2 regions of the Clostridium oceanicum genome follow, and region 2 is predicted to be linked to the other one. Evidence: a T-box and tRNA genes for the amino acid it is inferred to sense, from the RefSeq annotation. Region 2 holds a T-box; the other holds one or more tRNA genes.
What was found. A T-box is a leader RNA that pairs with one kind of tRNA and senses whether it is charged. The one in region 2 lies ahead of metG (methionine--tRNA ligase), so its partner is inferred to be a tRNA-Met.

Region 1: it has a tRNA-Met gene. The T-box ahead of metG (methionine--tRNA ligase) is inferred to sense a tRNA for this amino acid. The anticodon was not compared.

Annotation. Positions count from the first base shown of each region.
Region 1 is NZ_BAAACG010000016.1:14,014-21,680, reverse strand. Features, by position in the region: gene yabN (bifunctional methyltransferase/pyrophosphohydrolase YabN) at 1-464, shown strand, start outside; gene ABDZ71_RS15685 (HU family DNA-binding protein) at 602-877, shown strand; gene ABDZ71_RS15680 (RNA-binding S4 domain-containing protein) at 1,123-1,365, shown strand; gene yabP (sporulation protein YabP) at 1,499-1,789, shown strand; gene yabQ (spore cortex biosynthesis protein YabQ) at 1,803-2,186, shown strand; gene ABDZ71_RS15665 (FtsB family cell division protein) at 2,281-2,550, shown strand; gene ABDZ71_RS15660 (S1 domain-containing RNA-binding protein) at 2,606-3,022, shown strand; tRNA gene ABDZ71_RS15655 (tRNA-Leu) at 3,175-3,264, shown strand; tRNA gene ABDZ71_RS15650 (tRNA-Met) at 3,271-3,346, shown strand; tRNA gene ABDZ71_RS15645 (tRNA-Met) at 3,350-3,426, shown strand; tRNA gene ABDZ71_RS15640 (tRNA-Leu) at 3,461-3,550, shown strand; tRNA gene ABDZ71_RS15635 (tRNA-Met) at 3,555-3,630, shown strand; tRNA gene ABDZ71_RS15630 (tRNA-Met) at 3,653-3,729, shown strand; gene spoIIE (stage II sporulation protein E) at 4,127-6,511, shown strand; gene tilS (tRNA lysidine(34) synthetase TilS) at 6,646-7,667, shown strand, end outside.
Region 2 is NZ_BAAACG010000013.1:18,636-26,302, forward strand. Features, by position in the region: gene ABDZ71_RS14090 (nucleoside recognition domain-containing protein) at 1-59, shown strand, start outside; gene ABDZ71_RS14095 (spore maturation protein) at 92-610, shown strand; gene ABDZ71_RS14100 (ABC transporter ATP-binding protein) at 764-1,489, shown strand; gene ABDZ71_RS14105 (putative ABC transporter permease subunit) at 1,482-3,134, shown strand; gene ABDZ71_RS14110 (MATE family efflux transporter) at 3,213-4,580, opposite strand; gene ABDZ71_RS14115 (uracil-DNA glycosylase) at 4,715-5,284, shown strand; T-box leader at 5,394-5,631, shown strand; gene metG (methionine--tRNA ligase) at 5,689-7,626, shown strand.

The DNA.
Region 1 (7,667 bases), on a different contig from region 2:
TAAGTGTAAAAGATTCAGATGAAGTACTACAAAACTGGGATAAAATTAAAAATAAAGAACAAGGTATGAAAAGTCATACGCAAATACTTAAACATGTTCCAAAATGCTTGCCAGGTCTTATGAGAGCAGATAAGGTTCAAAATAAAGCAGCTAAGGTTGGATTTGATTGGGATAATGTTGAGGATGCTATGAAAAAAATACCGGAAGAATATTATGAAGTAAAAGATGTATACAAAAGCAAAAATAAGGCAAAAATACTAGAAGAAATAGGAGATATATTATTTTCTGTGGTAAATGTGGCAAGATTTCTTGACATAGACCCTGAAAGTGCTATAAATTATAGTATAGATAAATTTATAAAGCGATTTGAATACATAGAAAAAATGGCAAAATCTAAAAATAAAAATTTAGAAGATATGTCATTAAATGAAATGGATTCTTTGTGGGAAGAATCAAAAAATTAGTCTTTATGAATTTATTTAAATAAATTTATTCTTTTAAAAGAAGGATTTTCAAACTTCGTGAAGAATATGCTAATAAGCGATGTGTAGAAAACTCTAAGTAGTTCAAAGCTACTTTAATTATTAAGGAGGTAACAAAAGTGAATAAATCAGAATTAATTGCAAGTATGGCAGAAAAATCAAAGTTAACTAAAAAGGATGCAGAAGCAGCTTTAAAAGCCTTCGTTGAAAGTGTAGAAGAAAGTTTAGAAAATGGCGAAAAAGTTCAACTAGTAGGATTTGGTACTTTCGAAACTAGAAAAAGAGCAGCAAGAATAGGTAGAAATCCTAGAACAAAAGAAGAAATAACTATTCCAGAATCAATTGCTCCAGTTTTTAAAGCTGGTAAAGACCTAAAAGAAAGAGTTAATAAATAAAAAATAACACTTATTCAAAAAACCTAGGTTTATATCTGGGTTTTTTGTTTTAGGCATATAAAAATAAATAATAGGTGAAAGATTCTAGAGCTATTTTGTCAAATACAATAACTTAGGTTTTAAATAATTTTTTATTATTAAATTTAAAGAAAAAGGTAGTTTTAAAAAATAGACTAGCATATAGATTAGTTATTTATTTTAAAGCTATTTAAAAAGTATCTATGATAAATATAGGAGGAAGCACAGTGAGGCTAGATAAGTATTTAAAGGTATCAAGAATAATAAAGAGAAGAACTGTAGCAAAAGATGCTTGTGATGGAGGAAGAGTACTTGTAAATGGAAAAGCTGCTAAGGCTGGAATAGACATAAAAGAAGATGATATAATAGAAATACAATATGCAAATAAAAGTTTGAAATATAAGGTTCTAGCTGTAGCAGAACATGTTAGAAAAGAAGATGCTAGTAAAATGTATGAGATAGTAGGATAGACTTAATATAAATATCTTTAGGTGAAAGCAAAATGAATTAAAGCATTTTGCTTTTTAATTTTAAAAATCTATAATTTCTTTAGTAATAGGAAATGGAATTAAAGCATATATATTTACAAGTGGAGGGATATATATGGAAAAGAAAGAAATTAAATATGAAGATAAAAAAAGTAACTTAAATTTAGAAAATAGAAAAAAATTAGTATTAAGCGGAGTAATTGAAGTTATGAGTTTTAATGAAGAAAGAATAACTTTAAATACAAGCTTAGGAACTTTAGACATAAAAGGTGAAGGCCTTAAAATGAACAAATTAGATGTACAAAATGGAGATGTAATTATAGTTGGAACTGTCAACTCTTGTATTTATATTGGGGATACAATAAAAAAGAAAAAAGACGGTTTAATATCAAGATTATTTAAATAGGAGTCTTTATAATATGATTATATCTATAAGTAAGCAACTAGGGTTATTATTTTTTAGTCTATTATCAGGATTGATAATAGGATCTTTTTTTGACATATATAGAATAATAAGAGGAAACCAAAACTTGAAAAAGTTTATTAAAATTATAGAAGATATACTATTTTGGGTTTTATCTGCTATTGTTGTATTTATATTTTTGTTATATAATGATTGTGCTTTTATAGGAATGTATATTTATTTATGGATTTTTGTAGCCTTGTATTTGTATTTAATATTGTTGAGCAGATATAATATAAAGATATTAAAACATATAATGTTTTTTTTAGGAAAGTTTTTTAGAATATTGAAAAATATAATTTTATACCCATTTAAATTTATTATTTATAAGTTAAAATAAAAAATATAATAAATTTACTCCAAATAGGTTGAAGAAAATTTTAAATATAATAAAATATACTTATAGGCTTATGCTTTATAAAGGAGTAAATTTGATGAAGAATAAATTTAAGCTCAAGAATATAGTGTTAATTTTATTATTTGTATATATGTGTTTTATATTTGTAACCCAAAGGATAACTATGCATAAAATAAATAATGAGATTGATAAAAAAGAAGTTCAACTAGATAAAGCTAAGAAAAAGAACCAGAAATTACAGGATGAGGTCAAATTGTCAAAATCTAAAGACTATAGGGAACGATTAGCTAGAGAAAGACTAAGATTTATAAAAGAAGGCGAGACTCCTGTAATAAACAACAAGTAGTAAAGTTTTAAATTTAATTTAATATATATATATTTTAAGGAGGAGTCTTATTAATATGACTTTAAAGGCAGGTAGTATACTTGAAGGTACAGTAGTAAATATTACAAGTTTTGGAGCTTTTGTAGAAGTAGATGGTCAAACTGGTTTAGTTCACATATCTGAGGTATCAAATAACTATGTAAAAGACATAAGAGAATATTTGAAAGAAAAAGATAAAGTGAAAGTAAAAGTTATTTCAATAGATGAAAAAGGTAAAATTAGTTTATCTATGAAGCAAGCAGAACCACAACAAAAAAAATCTTCAAGACCAATAGAAATAGACTGGAACAAAGAAAAGACTAAGAAAAATAATAATGATGGTAATTTTGAAGATAGAATATCAAAATTTTTAAAAGATAGTGAAGAAAGATTCCAAGATTTAAAAAGACATAAAGATTCTAGAAGTAAAGGATACAAAAAAAATCTTAGTTAGTGAAAAGGCCAAAATTGGCCTTTTTATTAATTTCTTCTTTTTATAATAAAAAATACAAAATAATTTATAAAAAGTGTTGACATGGGATGAATAATAATATATAATAACTTATGTCGTCAGAAAAAACGACATGAAATATTAAGCAATAATGTGCTGGAGTGGCGGAACTGGCAGACGCACAGGACTTAAAATCCTGCGGGCCTTATAAGCCCGTACCGGTTCGATTCCGGTCTTCAGCACCAAATTATCGCGGGGTGGAGCAGTTGGTAGCTCGTCGGGCTCATAACCCGAAGGTCGTAGGTTCAAGTCCTATCCCCGCAACCATGTGGCGGGATAGCTCAGCTGGCTAGAGCATTCGGTTCATACCCGAAGGGTCGTAGGTTCAAGTCCTATTCCCGCTACCATTTAAAATTTAATAATTTCATTGCATATTAATGTGCTGGAGTGGCGGAACTGGCAGACGCACAGGACTTAAAATCCTGCGGGCCTTATAAGCCCGTACCGGTTCGATTCCGGTCTTCAGCACCAATATCGCGGGGTGGAGCAGTTGGTAGCTCGTCGGGCTCATAACCCGAAGGTCGTAGGTTCAAGTCCTATCCCCGCAACCATTTTATTTTTTGACTATTTTTTGGCGGGATAGCTCAGCTGGCTAGAGCATTCGGTTCATACCCGAAGGGTCGTAGGTTCAAGTCCTATTCCCGCTACCAATGATATATTAAAGAGACTCATATATATATGAGTCTCTTTTGTTTTGCCATAAATAATATTTTTTAAGTTTTATTTATATTTAAAAAGTAGAGATGAAGGATTTGTTATCAATATGTGTTTTAAAATTTTAAAAAATATTATATTAAACTGTTTTAAACGACTAATTTTTAGTTTATGTAAAAATTATAAGGATTTTTACACCAGAATAGCTTTAAAAAAATATAATTATTTATCTTACTGTATTATTTTTTATATAAATGTCTAAAAGAAATAATAAAAAAGAATAATAGAAATAAATGTCCTAAAAAAAATTTGCTCTCATCTCAGCTTATGACAATAATTTCCAGTTACCTTTGTTATAATGAAATAGAAATTTAAGCGGAGGTGATTATATACATGCAGTATGGTGCAGAGGTATCCCCATATCAAAGGACAAAAAAAGTGGACAAACATAAAAAGAAGAATGCATTGAGTTTTAATTATATATTAGGAATAACTTTATATTTTGTATCTGCTTTGTTAATAAGTAGAGTTAAATTTATAAATCTTATGGCGCCTTTTGGCATAGCTTTTTTATTAGCAGTGTCTTTTCAAAAGGAGTATAAATATGTATTATTTTCTGCTTTTGGAACACTTATAGGATATGTATCTTTGTACAATAGTATAAAGGATTTGCCTATATATATAACTATTATAGGAACAATACTTACTGCTAGATACATATCAAAAAATATAAAAAATACAAAGACTATTACTATAATGTATATTGTTATATTTTCAGAATTAGTACTATATAAAGCATTTATTTTAAATTTATCTATTAACATCTCTTTATTAAATTCAATATTTGAAATAGCATGTTTATTTCCTATATATTTTATTATTAACTATTCTATTATATGCTTTAGAGATATAAATACTATGCATCTTTATAGTAATGAAGAAATAATAAGTATGGCAATAACTTTGGCCTTAGCAGTTTCAGGAACATGGGGAATAAGTATAAATAATGTATCTTTAAGAAATTTTATAGCATTAACTTTGATAGTAATTATTGGTTATGTAAAAGGAAGTACCAGTGCAGCTGCAATAGGAATAGCAATGGGAGCTATAGTAGGACTTGGTTCAAAGGATATGTTAACATTTATTTCTGTATATGGACTTTGTGGACTTATAGCAGGAACTTTTAAAGATACAGGAAAGTTAATAACAGGAACAGCATATATAATTGGTTTTTGTGTTTTAAAATTTTATTCTAATATAGGGAATGAGTTTAAAATAATAGAAGCTTTATTAGGTCTTATTGTATTTTGGGCTATACCTAAAAAAATTTATAGAAAGTTAGAAGTTGAATTAGATGCTCAAAAGAAAAGAGAAAATATTCAAGATAATCAAATAGGTAAGATAAAATCTTTAGTAAATGATAAGCTAGAAAATTTTTCTGATATTTTATTCAATGTAGGAGATGTTTTAGCAAAGCTTGCAGAAAATCAAAAGTTAGCAATGAAAGGAAAGAGTGATTCTTTAGTACAAAATTTAGCAGATAGAGTTTGTAGTAATTGTAATATGAGAAATGTGTGTTGGAAAAAGGAAACTTACTACACATATAATGCTTTAGCAGAACTTATTGAAAATTATCAAGATAATAAAAAAGGTATTCCTAATGAATTGCAAAAAAAGTGTGTTAAGAGAACACAGATGATAAAAAATACTAAAGAATTAACTAATAATTTTATAGTAAATGAAATGTGGCAAAAAAGACTTGGAGAATGTAGACAAGTCTTATCTTCTCAAATGAACAATATGGGAAGTGCTGTTAAAGAAATAATTGATGATTTTGATGAGAGAATAAAGTTTAGTAATTTAATAGATAACAATATAAGAAGAATTTTAAATAAAAATGATATAAAGTATAAAGATGTGTTTTGCTATAATGATGAAAAAAACAGATTAATAATAAGTTTATCAATGGATATTTGTGGAGGAAGACAAATATGTTCAAAGGAAATTTTACCTTTAATAAATAAAGTAACAAATAAACTTATGAGAATAAGAGATGATGGGTGTAATATAGATAAAGAAAAAGAAGGATGTAGAGTAGTATTTGAAGAAACACCAAAATATCATGTAAAAGCCTTTGGAAATACTTTATGTAAAGATGGAGAAAGGTATAATGGAGATAGTTATGTCTTTGAAAAATTAAAAGATGGTAATTTTATTTCTATAATAAGTGATGGTATGGGATCAGGTCCTGAGGCTGGTAAAGAAAGTACAGCTGTAGTAGAGCTAATACAGAAATTTACAGAGGCAGGATTTAGTAAAATGACAGCTATAAATACTATTAATTCTATAATGGGAATTAAATTTTCAGAAGACGAAAAATTTTCTACAGTAGATTTAACTAATATAGATTTATATGAAGGAAAAATAGATTTTATGAAAGTAGGATCTGTAGCTAGTTTTATAAAAAGAGAGGAAGCGGTAGAAGTTATAAAATCTAAAACTTTGCCTATTGGAGTATTAGATAAAGTTGATGTTGATATTGAAAATAGAGATATAAAAAATGGAGATATAATTGTAATGATAAGTGATGGTGTTTTAGATTATGAGGCAAAATCTGCAGGAAAAGTAGATTGGATATTAAATTATTTAAGAGAAACAGATTGTATTGATCCAGAAAAATTATGTAAAAAACTTATTAATCAAGTAAAAAAACTAAGTAATGGTAAAGTTAAAGATGACGTTTCTATAGTTGTTCAGAAAGTTTATTCTTTATATTAATTTTTTAGTAGAATATTATTAATATTAAGTTTTATTACTTAGTTTTTAATATTCTTTTTTTTATTTCAAATTTTTCAAGCTACATTTATTTTATGATATAATAAGTTAATATAAATGATTAGGACGTGTTGAATGTGAAAAATGTAGTTATAAATACTATAAAAAAATATAATATGATAGAAAAAGGAGATAAAATTATAGTAGGAGTTTCTGGAGGACCAGATTCTATGTGTTTGTTACATCTTTTATATTCATTAAGAGAAGATTTAAGAATAAAGGAAATTTTTGTAGCGCATATAAATCACTGTATAAGAGGAAAAGAAGCAGATCAGGATGAAAAATTTGTGGAAAATTTTTGTCTTCAAAATAATATAAAGTTTTTTTCAAAGAGAGCAAATATAAATAAATTAGCAAAAGAAAAGGGTGTATCTTCAGAAAGTATAGGTAGAGAAATAAGATACTCATTTTTCTATGAATTAAAAGAAAAATTAAATGCTCAAAAAATTGCTTTAGCACATAATTGTAATGATCAAGCAGAAACAGTACTTATGAGAATTATGAGAGGAACAGGTCTTGAAGGACTTGGGGGAATAAAAGCTATAAGAGAAGGAATATATATAAGGCCTTTAATTTCCGTCTTAAGAAAAGATATAGAAAACTATTGTGATAGCAATAATTTAAAACCTAGAATAGATAGAACTAATTTGGAGACTATATACACTAGAAATAAAATAAGATTACAGCTAATTCCTTTTATAAAGGAAAATTTTAATGAAGATATAATAGGAACATTAAATAAGCTTTCTTTATCTGTTTCTAAAGATAATGAATACTTAAAAGAAATAGCTAATGAAAAATATAAAATATACTGTGATAGAAAAGGAAAAAAGGTTATAATATCCAAGGAGGCCTTTTTACAGCCAGAGGCTATCTTATCACGTATAATAAGAAAAGTTTTTTATAATATAAAGGGTAATTTATATAATTTTGAAAGTAAGCACATAAGTGATATTATAAATATTCAAAAAAGTGAAACAGGAAAATCAATAATGCTTCCTAATAATATAAAGGCAGAAAATGTATATAAAGATATACATATATTTATAAATGGTAAAAATAAAAAAGAAAAAGAATTATCTTTTTATAATTTAAAATT
Region 2 (7,667 bases):
CAGGAACAGCAGCTGTTGTTGGAGTGCTAGTTTGTAAATTACTACAAAGATATTTTTAAAAGTAAAGTTAATTTTAAAATAGGAGGAGTATATGAATATAGAAAGTTTAATAATACCTTTAATAATATTACTTATAATAACCTATGGAGCTGTAAAAGGTGTAAAAGTTTATGAATGTTTTATAGAAGGGGCAAAGGATGGAATAAGTATATGTCTTAGAATATTTCCATATCTTTTAGCTATGATATTTGCTATAACAATATTAAGAGAGTCTAAAGGTTTAGATTATATAATAAAGATTGTAAATCCTTTTGTAAAATATATAGGTCTTCCAGGAGAAGTTGTACCTTTAGTTCTTATAAAACCCTTATCTGGTAGTGGAGCATTAGGTACATTTACTGATATTATAAAAAACTATGGAGCAGATGGATATATAGGAAGAATTGCTTCAGTAATAATGGGTTCTACAGAAACTATCTTTTATACATTAACGGTATATTTTGGTGCTGTTGGAATTAAAAAAATAAGACACACATTATGGGCAGCTATTATAGCAGATATAACAGCTATTATAACAGCTATTATAGTTATAAATAATATTTTTTATTAATTTGTATTGACATATAGAAACTGAGTGTATATAGTATATATATAATATATACACTATACACAATAGGTAATTGTGTATACTATTATAAAGAAAATCAAAAGATAATACTATAGATTGGGAAACTTAATAAAGATATAAAGTGGAGGGGAAAAGATGATAGAGTTATTAAACGTTAATAAATCCTATAATGGAAAAATTAAGGCTGTAGATAATTTAAACTTAACTGTAAGAGATGGTGAAATATTAGGATTTTTAGGTCCTAATGGAGCAGGAAAAACTACAACTATAAAAATGATAACAGGCATTATTAATTCAGATAGCGGAAATATAAAAATAGATGGTATTGATATAAAAGATAATCCTATAAGAGCAAAGAAACAGTTTGGATTTGTTCCAGATAGTCCTGACATGTTTTTAAAATTAAAAGGAATAGAATATTTAAATTTTATAAGTGATATATATGAAGTTCCAATGAAAGAAAGAAAAAGTAAGATAGAAGATTTATCTAAAAGACTTAATATGGATCATGCTCTTGGTGATAAAATCCAAAGTTATTCTCATGGTATGAGACAAAAGATAGTTATAATGGGTGTTCTTATACACAATCCTAATGTATGGATATTAGATGAACCTATGACAGGATTAGATCCTAAATCTTCTTTTATGTTAAAAGAAATGATGAGAGAGCATGCAAGAAAAGGTAAAAGTGTTTTTTTCTCTACTCATGTTTTAGAAGTAGCAGAAAAATTATGTGATAGAATTGCAATAATAAATAAAGGTAAAATATTAAGATGTGGAACTATTGATGAAATAAAAGAACACTTTAAAACAAATGAGTCACTAGAAGACATATTCTTAGAGGTGACAAAAAATGAGTAAATATATAAGTTTATTAAAAGTATTTTTAAAATCTACAGAAACTATGAAAAATAAAAATAAAAAAAGCCTAATTTCTTTAGTAGTATTATTAATTATAGGAATGCTTCCTCTAGTAAAAAATATTATAGATATTATAAATAAAGGCTATGATGCCCTTTCCTTGATAAATCAACAAGGAATTATAGTTTCATTAGGTTTATCCTTTGTATCTGTAATGATATTTTTCTTTGGATCATTTTATATACTTAATTCTTTTTATTTTTCAGAAAGTATAGAAAGTATTTTGTATTTACCACTTAAGCAATCTCAAATATTAGGAGCTAAATTTACTTTAGTAGTAATATATCAATATATTATTCAAGGAGTATTTGCCCTTCCTTTAATTATTGTGTATGGAATAAAAGCAAATGAAGGAATTATTTATTATATATATTCTTTAATAATATTTTTAATAAATCCTATAGTGCCTTTAGTTATAGCTTCTATAATAGTAATGTTTATAATGAAGTTTTCAAATACATTTAAAAATAAAGATAGAATAAAAACATTTAGTGGAATATTACTTTTTATTATAATCCTTCCATTAACAATGTATATTCAAAAACTTGCTCAAAAAGGTATTAGTCCAAAGGAATTTCAAAACTTAGTTAAAGGAAGCAGTGGTTTTAATTTAGATGTTATTTCTAATTTGTTTTTGTCTTCTAAATTTGCTTCTTTAAGTTTAATTAACAGTAAAAATATATCTGGCATATTAAATTTAGCTGTGTTTATACTTATAAATTTATTATTTATAGCGTTATTTACATGGGTAGGAGAAAAACTATATTTTAAGGGAGTTATAGGAATATCAGCAGTATCATCTAAAAGAAAAAGATTGAATAAAAAAGAGATAGAAAAGTTATCTTTAAAAAAATCTAAGTTAAGAGCTTATGTAGAAAAAGAAATTAAATTAATATTTAGAACGCCTCCATATGTATTAAATGGTGTTATAAGTGGTGTTATACTTCCTGTAATTTTCATAGGTTCTATGATTTTTGGAGGAGATATGAAAGATATAATACCAAGTATATCTGGTAACCTTTATGATAGTGGTATGGTAAGTTTTATATTTATTATATCTTTAGGGATATTCTTGTTTTTAGGAGCTATGAATCCTTTAAGTTCTACAGGAGTATCTAGAGAAGGAAGTAGCATATATCTAAATAAATATATGCCTGTAAATTATGAAACTATATTAATGTCAAAAGTAATATCATCCTTTATAATAGAAGGAATAACTACTTTGATATGGATTATACCTGTGTTTATAGTGTTAAAGTTACCAATAACTATTTCTTTATCTATATTACTAATATCAATAGTTACTATTATTTTTTCTAATCTTATAGGAACAGTTATAGATTTAAATTTTCCTAAGTTAAATTGGGATAATGAGCAGGAAGCTATAAAGAAAAACTTAAATCCATTTATAAATTTATTTTTAAGTATTATAATAGGTGGTATTATTATATACTCTTCTTATAAATTTAATTTAGATAGTTTATATACTTTCATTTATATTTTTTCTATAATATTAATTTTAGATATAGTAGTTTATTTTCTATTAAAAACTAAAGGACAAAAATTATTTGAAAGCATTAAATAATTTAGTTTTTACTATTAAAACTATGTTAAAGTAAAAAAAGTGTGCCTTAAGATAAATATTTTAAGGTACACTTTGTTTTTATATACTTTTATCTAAATTAGAATTAAGTTTTATTTTACTAAATTTACGTTTAAATGCTATAAAAATAGCTAAACCTTCAAAAATCCATTGAATTGAGCTTATCCACCAAACAAAAGTTACTGGCAGTTTTAGATAATATATTAAGTATACTAATAATGGTAGTCTTATAAACCAGCTAGAGATTAAAGAAATAAAAAATGGTGTTTTAGTATCTCCAGATCCTTTTAATGCTCCTCCTAAAATCATAGATATTCCCATAGGAACTTGTTCAATAGAAGCTATCATAAGACAAGTTGTTCCTAATTTAATTACATCTAGCTCTGTTTTTTTTATAAATAAAGAAATAAGAAATTTTGGTACAATCAAAAACATAATAGAGCATATAAGCATAAAAGTTATACCTATAATAGTACAAATATAAGCATAGTGTTTAGCTTCTCTGTATTCTTTATTCCCTATTTTATGTCCTACTAAAGTAGTTGCTGCTATAGAAAAACCTGTTGCAGGCATAAAAGATACAGATTCTATAGTGGTAGTTATTTGATTTGCAGCAAAAGATATTTGTCCAAGATACATTATTAATACAGTACCTATTAATCTTATTAACTCTATAGCAGCTTGCTGCATAGAAGCTGGAGTAGATAGCTTTATTAGCTTTTTTAATTTACCTTTATTAATTTTCTTTATATATTTAAAGCGTAATTTTATTTCAGAAAACTTAAAAGTATATATAAGTATAAATATGAATCCGCTTATTTGAGCTGTAGCAGTTGCTATAGCTGCACCTTTTACTCCAAGTTCTGGGAAACCTAATTTACCAAATATTAAAACCCAATCTAAAAATAAATTTATTATATTGATTATAATAGAAGCAATTAAAGGAGTCTTTGTATTCTTGCTACCTTTTAATACAGCGTTTAAAATATTCATTAACATATTAAAAAAGATTCCAACGGAAGTTATTCTCATATAAATTATGCCTAAAGAAAGTACAGTATCTCTAGCTCCTGCAAAGTATAGAATCTTAGGGGCAAAAATTAAAGTATTTGTGCATATCAAAAGCCCTATTACAAAGGTAGCAAAACAGCCTAAAGAGGCATAGTGTTCAGCTTTGATTTTATCTTTATTTCCTAGTTTTCTTGATACTAAAGATATTGTTCCGATAGATAAACCCATAGCTACAAAAACATTTGATAGTGTGTACATGATTTCTGAACTCAGTCCAACAGTACTTACTGCTACTTGACCACCATATTTACCTACCATCATTGTGTCTAGAACCCATATAAGCATATAAAGTATCATTTCAAAAACTGCAGGTAGGGCTAAGGCTAAAACTTCTTTTATAATTTTTTTATTAAACATGTTATTTTGTCCTCCTGACTATAATAATAAGCTATACTTATATATATACACTATTTTTTAATTATTGAGAATACTTATAAATAATGTAAAATATAAATATAGAATATTTTTAGTTTTATTATGAGGTGAACTTTATGTTAAATTGGAAAGAATTATATTCTGAATGTGTAAATTGTAATAAATGTGATCTTTCGAAAAATAGAACAAATATGGTTTTTGGAGAAGGAAATCTAAAATCTCCTATAATGTTTATTGGAGAAGCACCTGGAGCAGATGAGGATAGAACAGGAAGACCTTTTGTAGGACGAGCAGGAAAACTTTTAACTAAAGCTTTAACTGCACTAGAGCTTACAAGAGAAAAAGATTATTATGTATGCAATATATGTAAATGTAGACCTGCAAATAATAGAAATCCATTTGAAGAAGAAGCAAAAGCTTGTATCCCTTATTTAAGAAATCAATTTGCTTTAGTAAAACCTAAAATAATAGTTTGTTTAGGAGCAGTTTCTTTAAGATACATAATGGGAAACAATTATAGGATAACTAGAGATAGAGGAACTTGGATAGAAAGAAAAGGATGTTATATGACAGCTACTTTTCATCCAGCAGCAATACTTAGAGATGAAAATAAAAAAAGAGTTTTTTGGGAAGATTTAAAAAGTATAAAAAATAAATATGATGAATTAAAAAAAGAGGAAGAATAAAATAATTTAAATAAAAAATTTTTAATATACATAAAATAAACTAATTAGTTAATAATAGAAAATACAGATAGTTGACATTGAAAAATTTATATATTATGATTAAATTAATCTAAATGCTAAGAAGGAAAGAGTATTAAGTAGATTTGTTAAAAGAGAGTTGGGTTAGGTGAAAGCCAATAACATTGAAGCTTAAGAATATGGCTCCAGAGCAGGCTATTTGAAATTTAAAGTAGGATAGTTCGGTATCAACCGTTATATTGAAAAGTAATAAATATTGTTACTTATTAAGGCTTTTGTTGAGAGATAAAAGTGAATTAGAGTGGTACAGCGAATAATGCGCCTCTATATAAAGATATCTTTATATAGAGGCTTTTTTATATGAAAATAAAGAGGAGGAGAAATAAATGACAAAAGGAAATTTTTATATAACAACACCTATATATTACCCTTCAGCTAAATTACATATAGGTAACACTTATACTACAGTAGCAGCAGATGCTATATCTAGATTTAAAAGATTATCAGGCTATGATGTTATGTTTTTAACTGGAACAGATGAACATGGCCAAAAGATACAAAGATTAGCGGAGAAAAAAGGGGTAACTCCAAAAGAGTATGTAGATGAAATAGTAGCAGGAATAAAAGATTTATGGAAAATGATGAATATAAGTTATGATAAATTTATAAGAACTACTGATGATTATCATATAGAAGTAGTTCAAAAAATATTTAAGACTTTATATGAAAAAGGAGACATATACAAAGGACATTATGAAGGTTCTTACTGTACTCCTTGTGAATCATTTTGGACAGAAAATCAATTAGTTGATGGTAAATGTCCAGATTGTGGAAGACCTGTGGAAAAAGCAAAAGAAGAAGCTTATTTCTTTAAAATGTCTAAATATGCTCCAAAACTTATAGAGTATATAGAATCTCATCCAGAATTTATACAACCAGAATCAAGAAAAAATGAAATGTTAAATAATTTCTTAAAACCAGGACTTCAAGATTTATGTATATCTAGAACTTCATTTGACTGGGGAATTCCAGTAACTTTTGATGAAAAACATGTAATATATGTTTGGATAGATGCATTAGCAAACTATATAACAGCTTTAGGATATGGAACTTCAAATGATGAATTATATAAAAAATATTGGCCAGCAGATGTACATTTAGTTGGAAAAGATATACTTAGATTCCATACTATATATTGGCCAATAATACTTATGGCTTTAGATTTACCACTACCTAAGCAAGTATTTGGACATGGATGGTTATTAGTAGATGGTGGAAAAATGTCTAAATCAAAAGGTAATGTTGTAGACCCTGTAGTTTTAGTAGATAAATTTGGATGTGATCCAGTAAGATATTATTTACTTCATGAAATACCTTTTGGTGCAGATGGAATGTTTAATAATGAGATTTTTATAAAGAGAATAAATTCAGATTTAGCTAATGATTTAGGAAATCTTTTATCTAGAACAGTGGCTATGGTAGAGAAATATTTTGATGGAACTATTCAGGCTCCTACTTGTAAAGAAGATATAGATGAAGAATTAATAAGTTTAGCATTAGAAACTCCTAAAAAATTAGAAGATCATATAAGTGAACTTAAAATACCAGAAGCTTTAGATGAGGTTTGGAATTTAATTAGAAGAGCTAACAAATATATAGATGAAACTACACCTTGGATACTTGCTAAAGATGAAAGTAAAAAAGAAAGATTAGGAACAGTACTATATAATTTATGTGAAAGCTTAAGAATAGTATCTGTATGTATATCAGCATTTTTACCTGAGACTAGTGAAAAAATGAACCTTCAATTAAATACAGACTTAGTATCTTGGGATAGTGTAGCTTCTTTTGATGGAACAAAAGCTGGAGCTAAAGTTAAAAAAGGAGAAGCTATATTTCCAAGAATAGATGTAGATAAAAAATTAGAAGAATTAAATAAGCTAAAAGAAGAACAACAAAAGGCTTTAAAAAAGAAAGAAATGAAACCTATAAAAGAAGAAATAACAATAGATGATTTTGAAAAAATAGATTTAAGAGTAGTAAAAGTTTTAGATTGTGAACCGGTAAAAGGTGCTAAAAAGCTTTTAAAATTAAAAGTAGATTTAGGTGGAGAAGAAAGACAGGTAGTATCAGGGATATCTAAATATTATAAACCAGAAGAATTAATAGGTAAAAAAGTTATATTAGTAGCTAACTTAAAGCCTGTTAAATTAAGAGGAGAGCTGTCTCAAGGTATGATTCTTGCAGGATCAACAAATGATGATAGTGAGTTATTTGTAGGTACTATAGATGGAGATCTTGAAAGTGGTAATATAGTTAGATAAGTTATATATATTTATTTTATAAAATAGAAGCTGGTACAAAT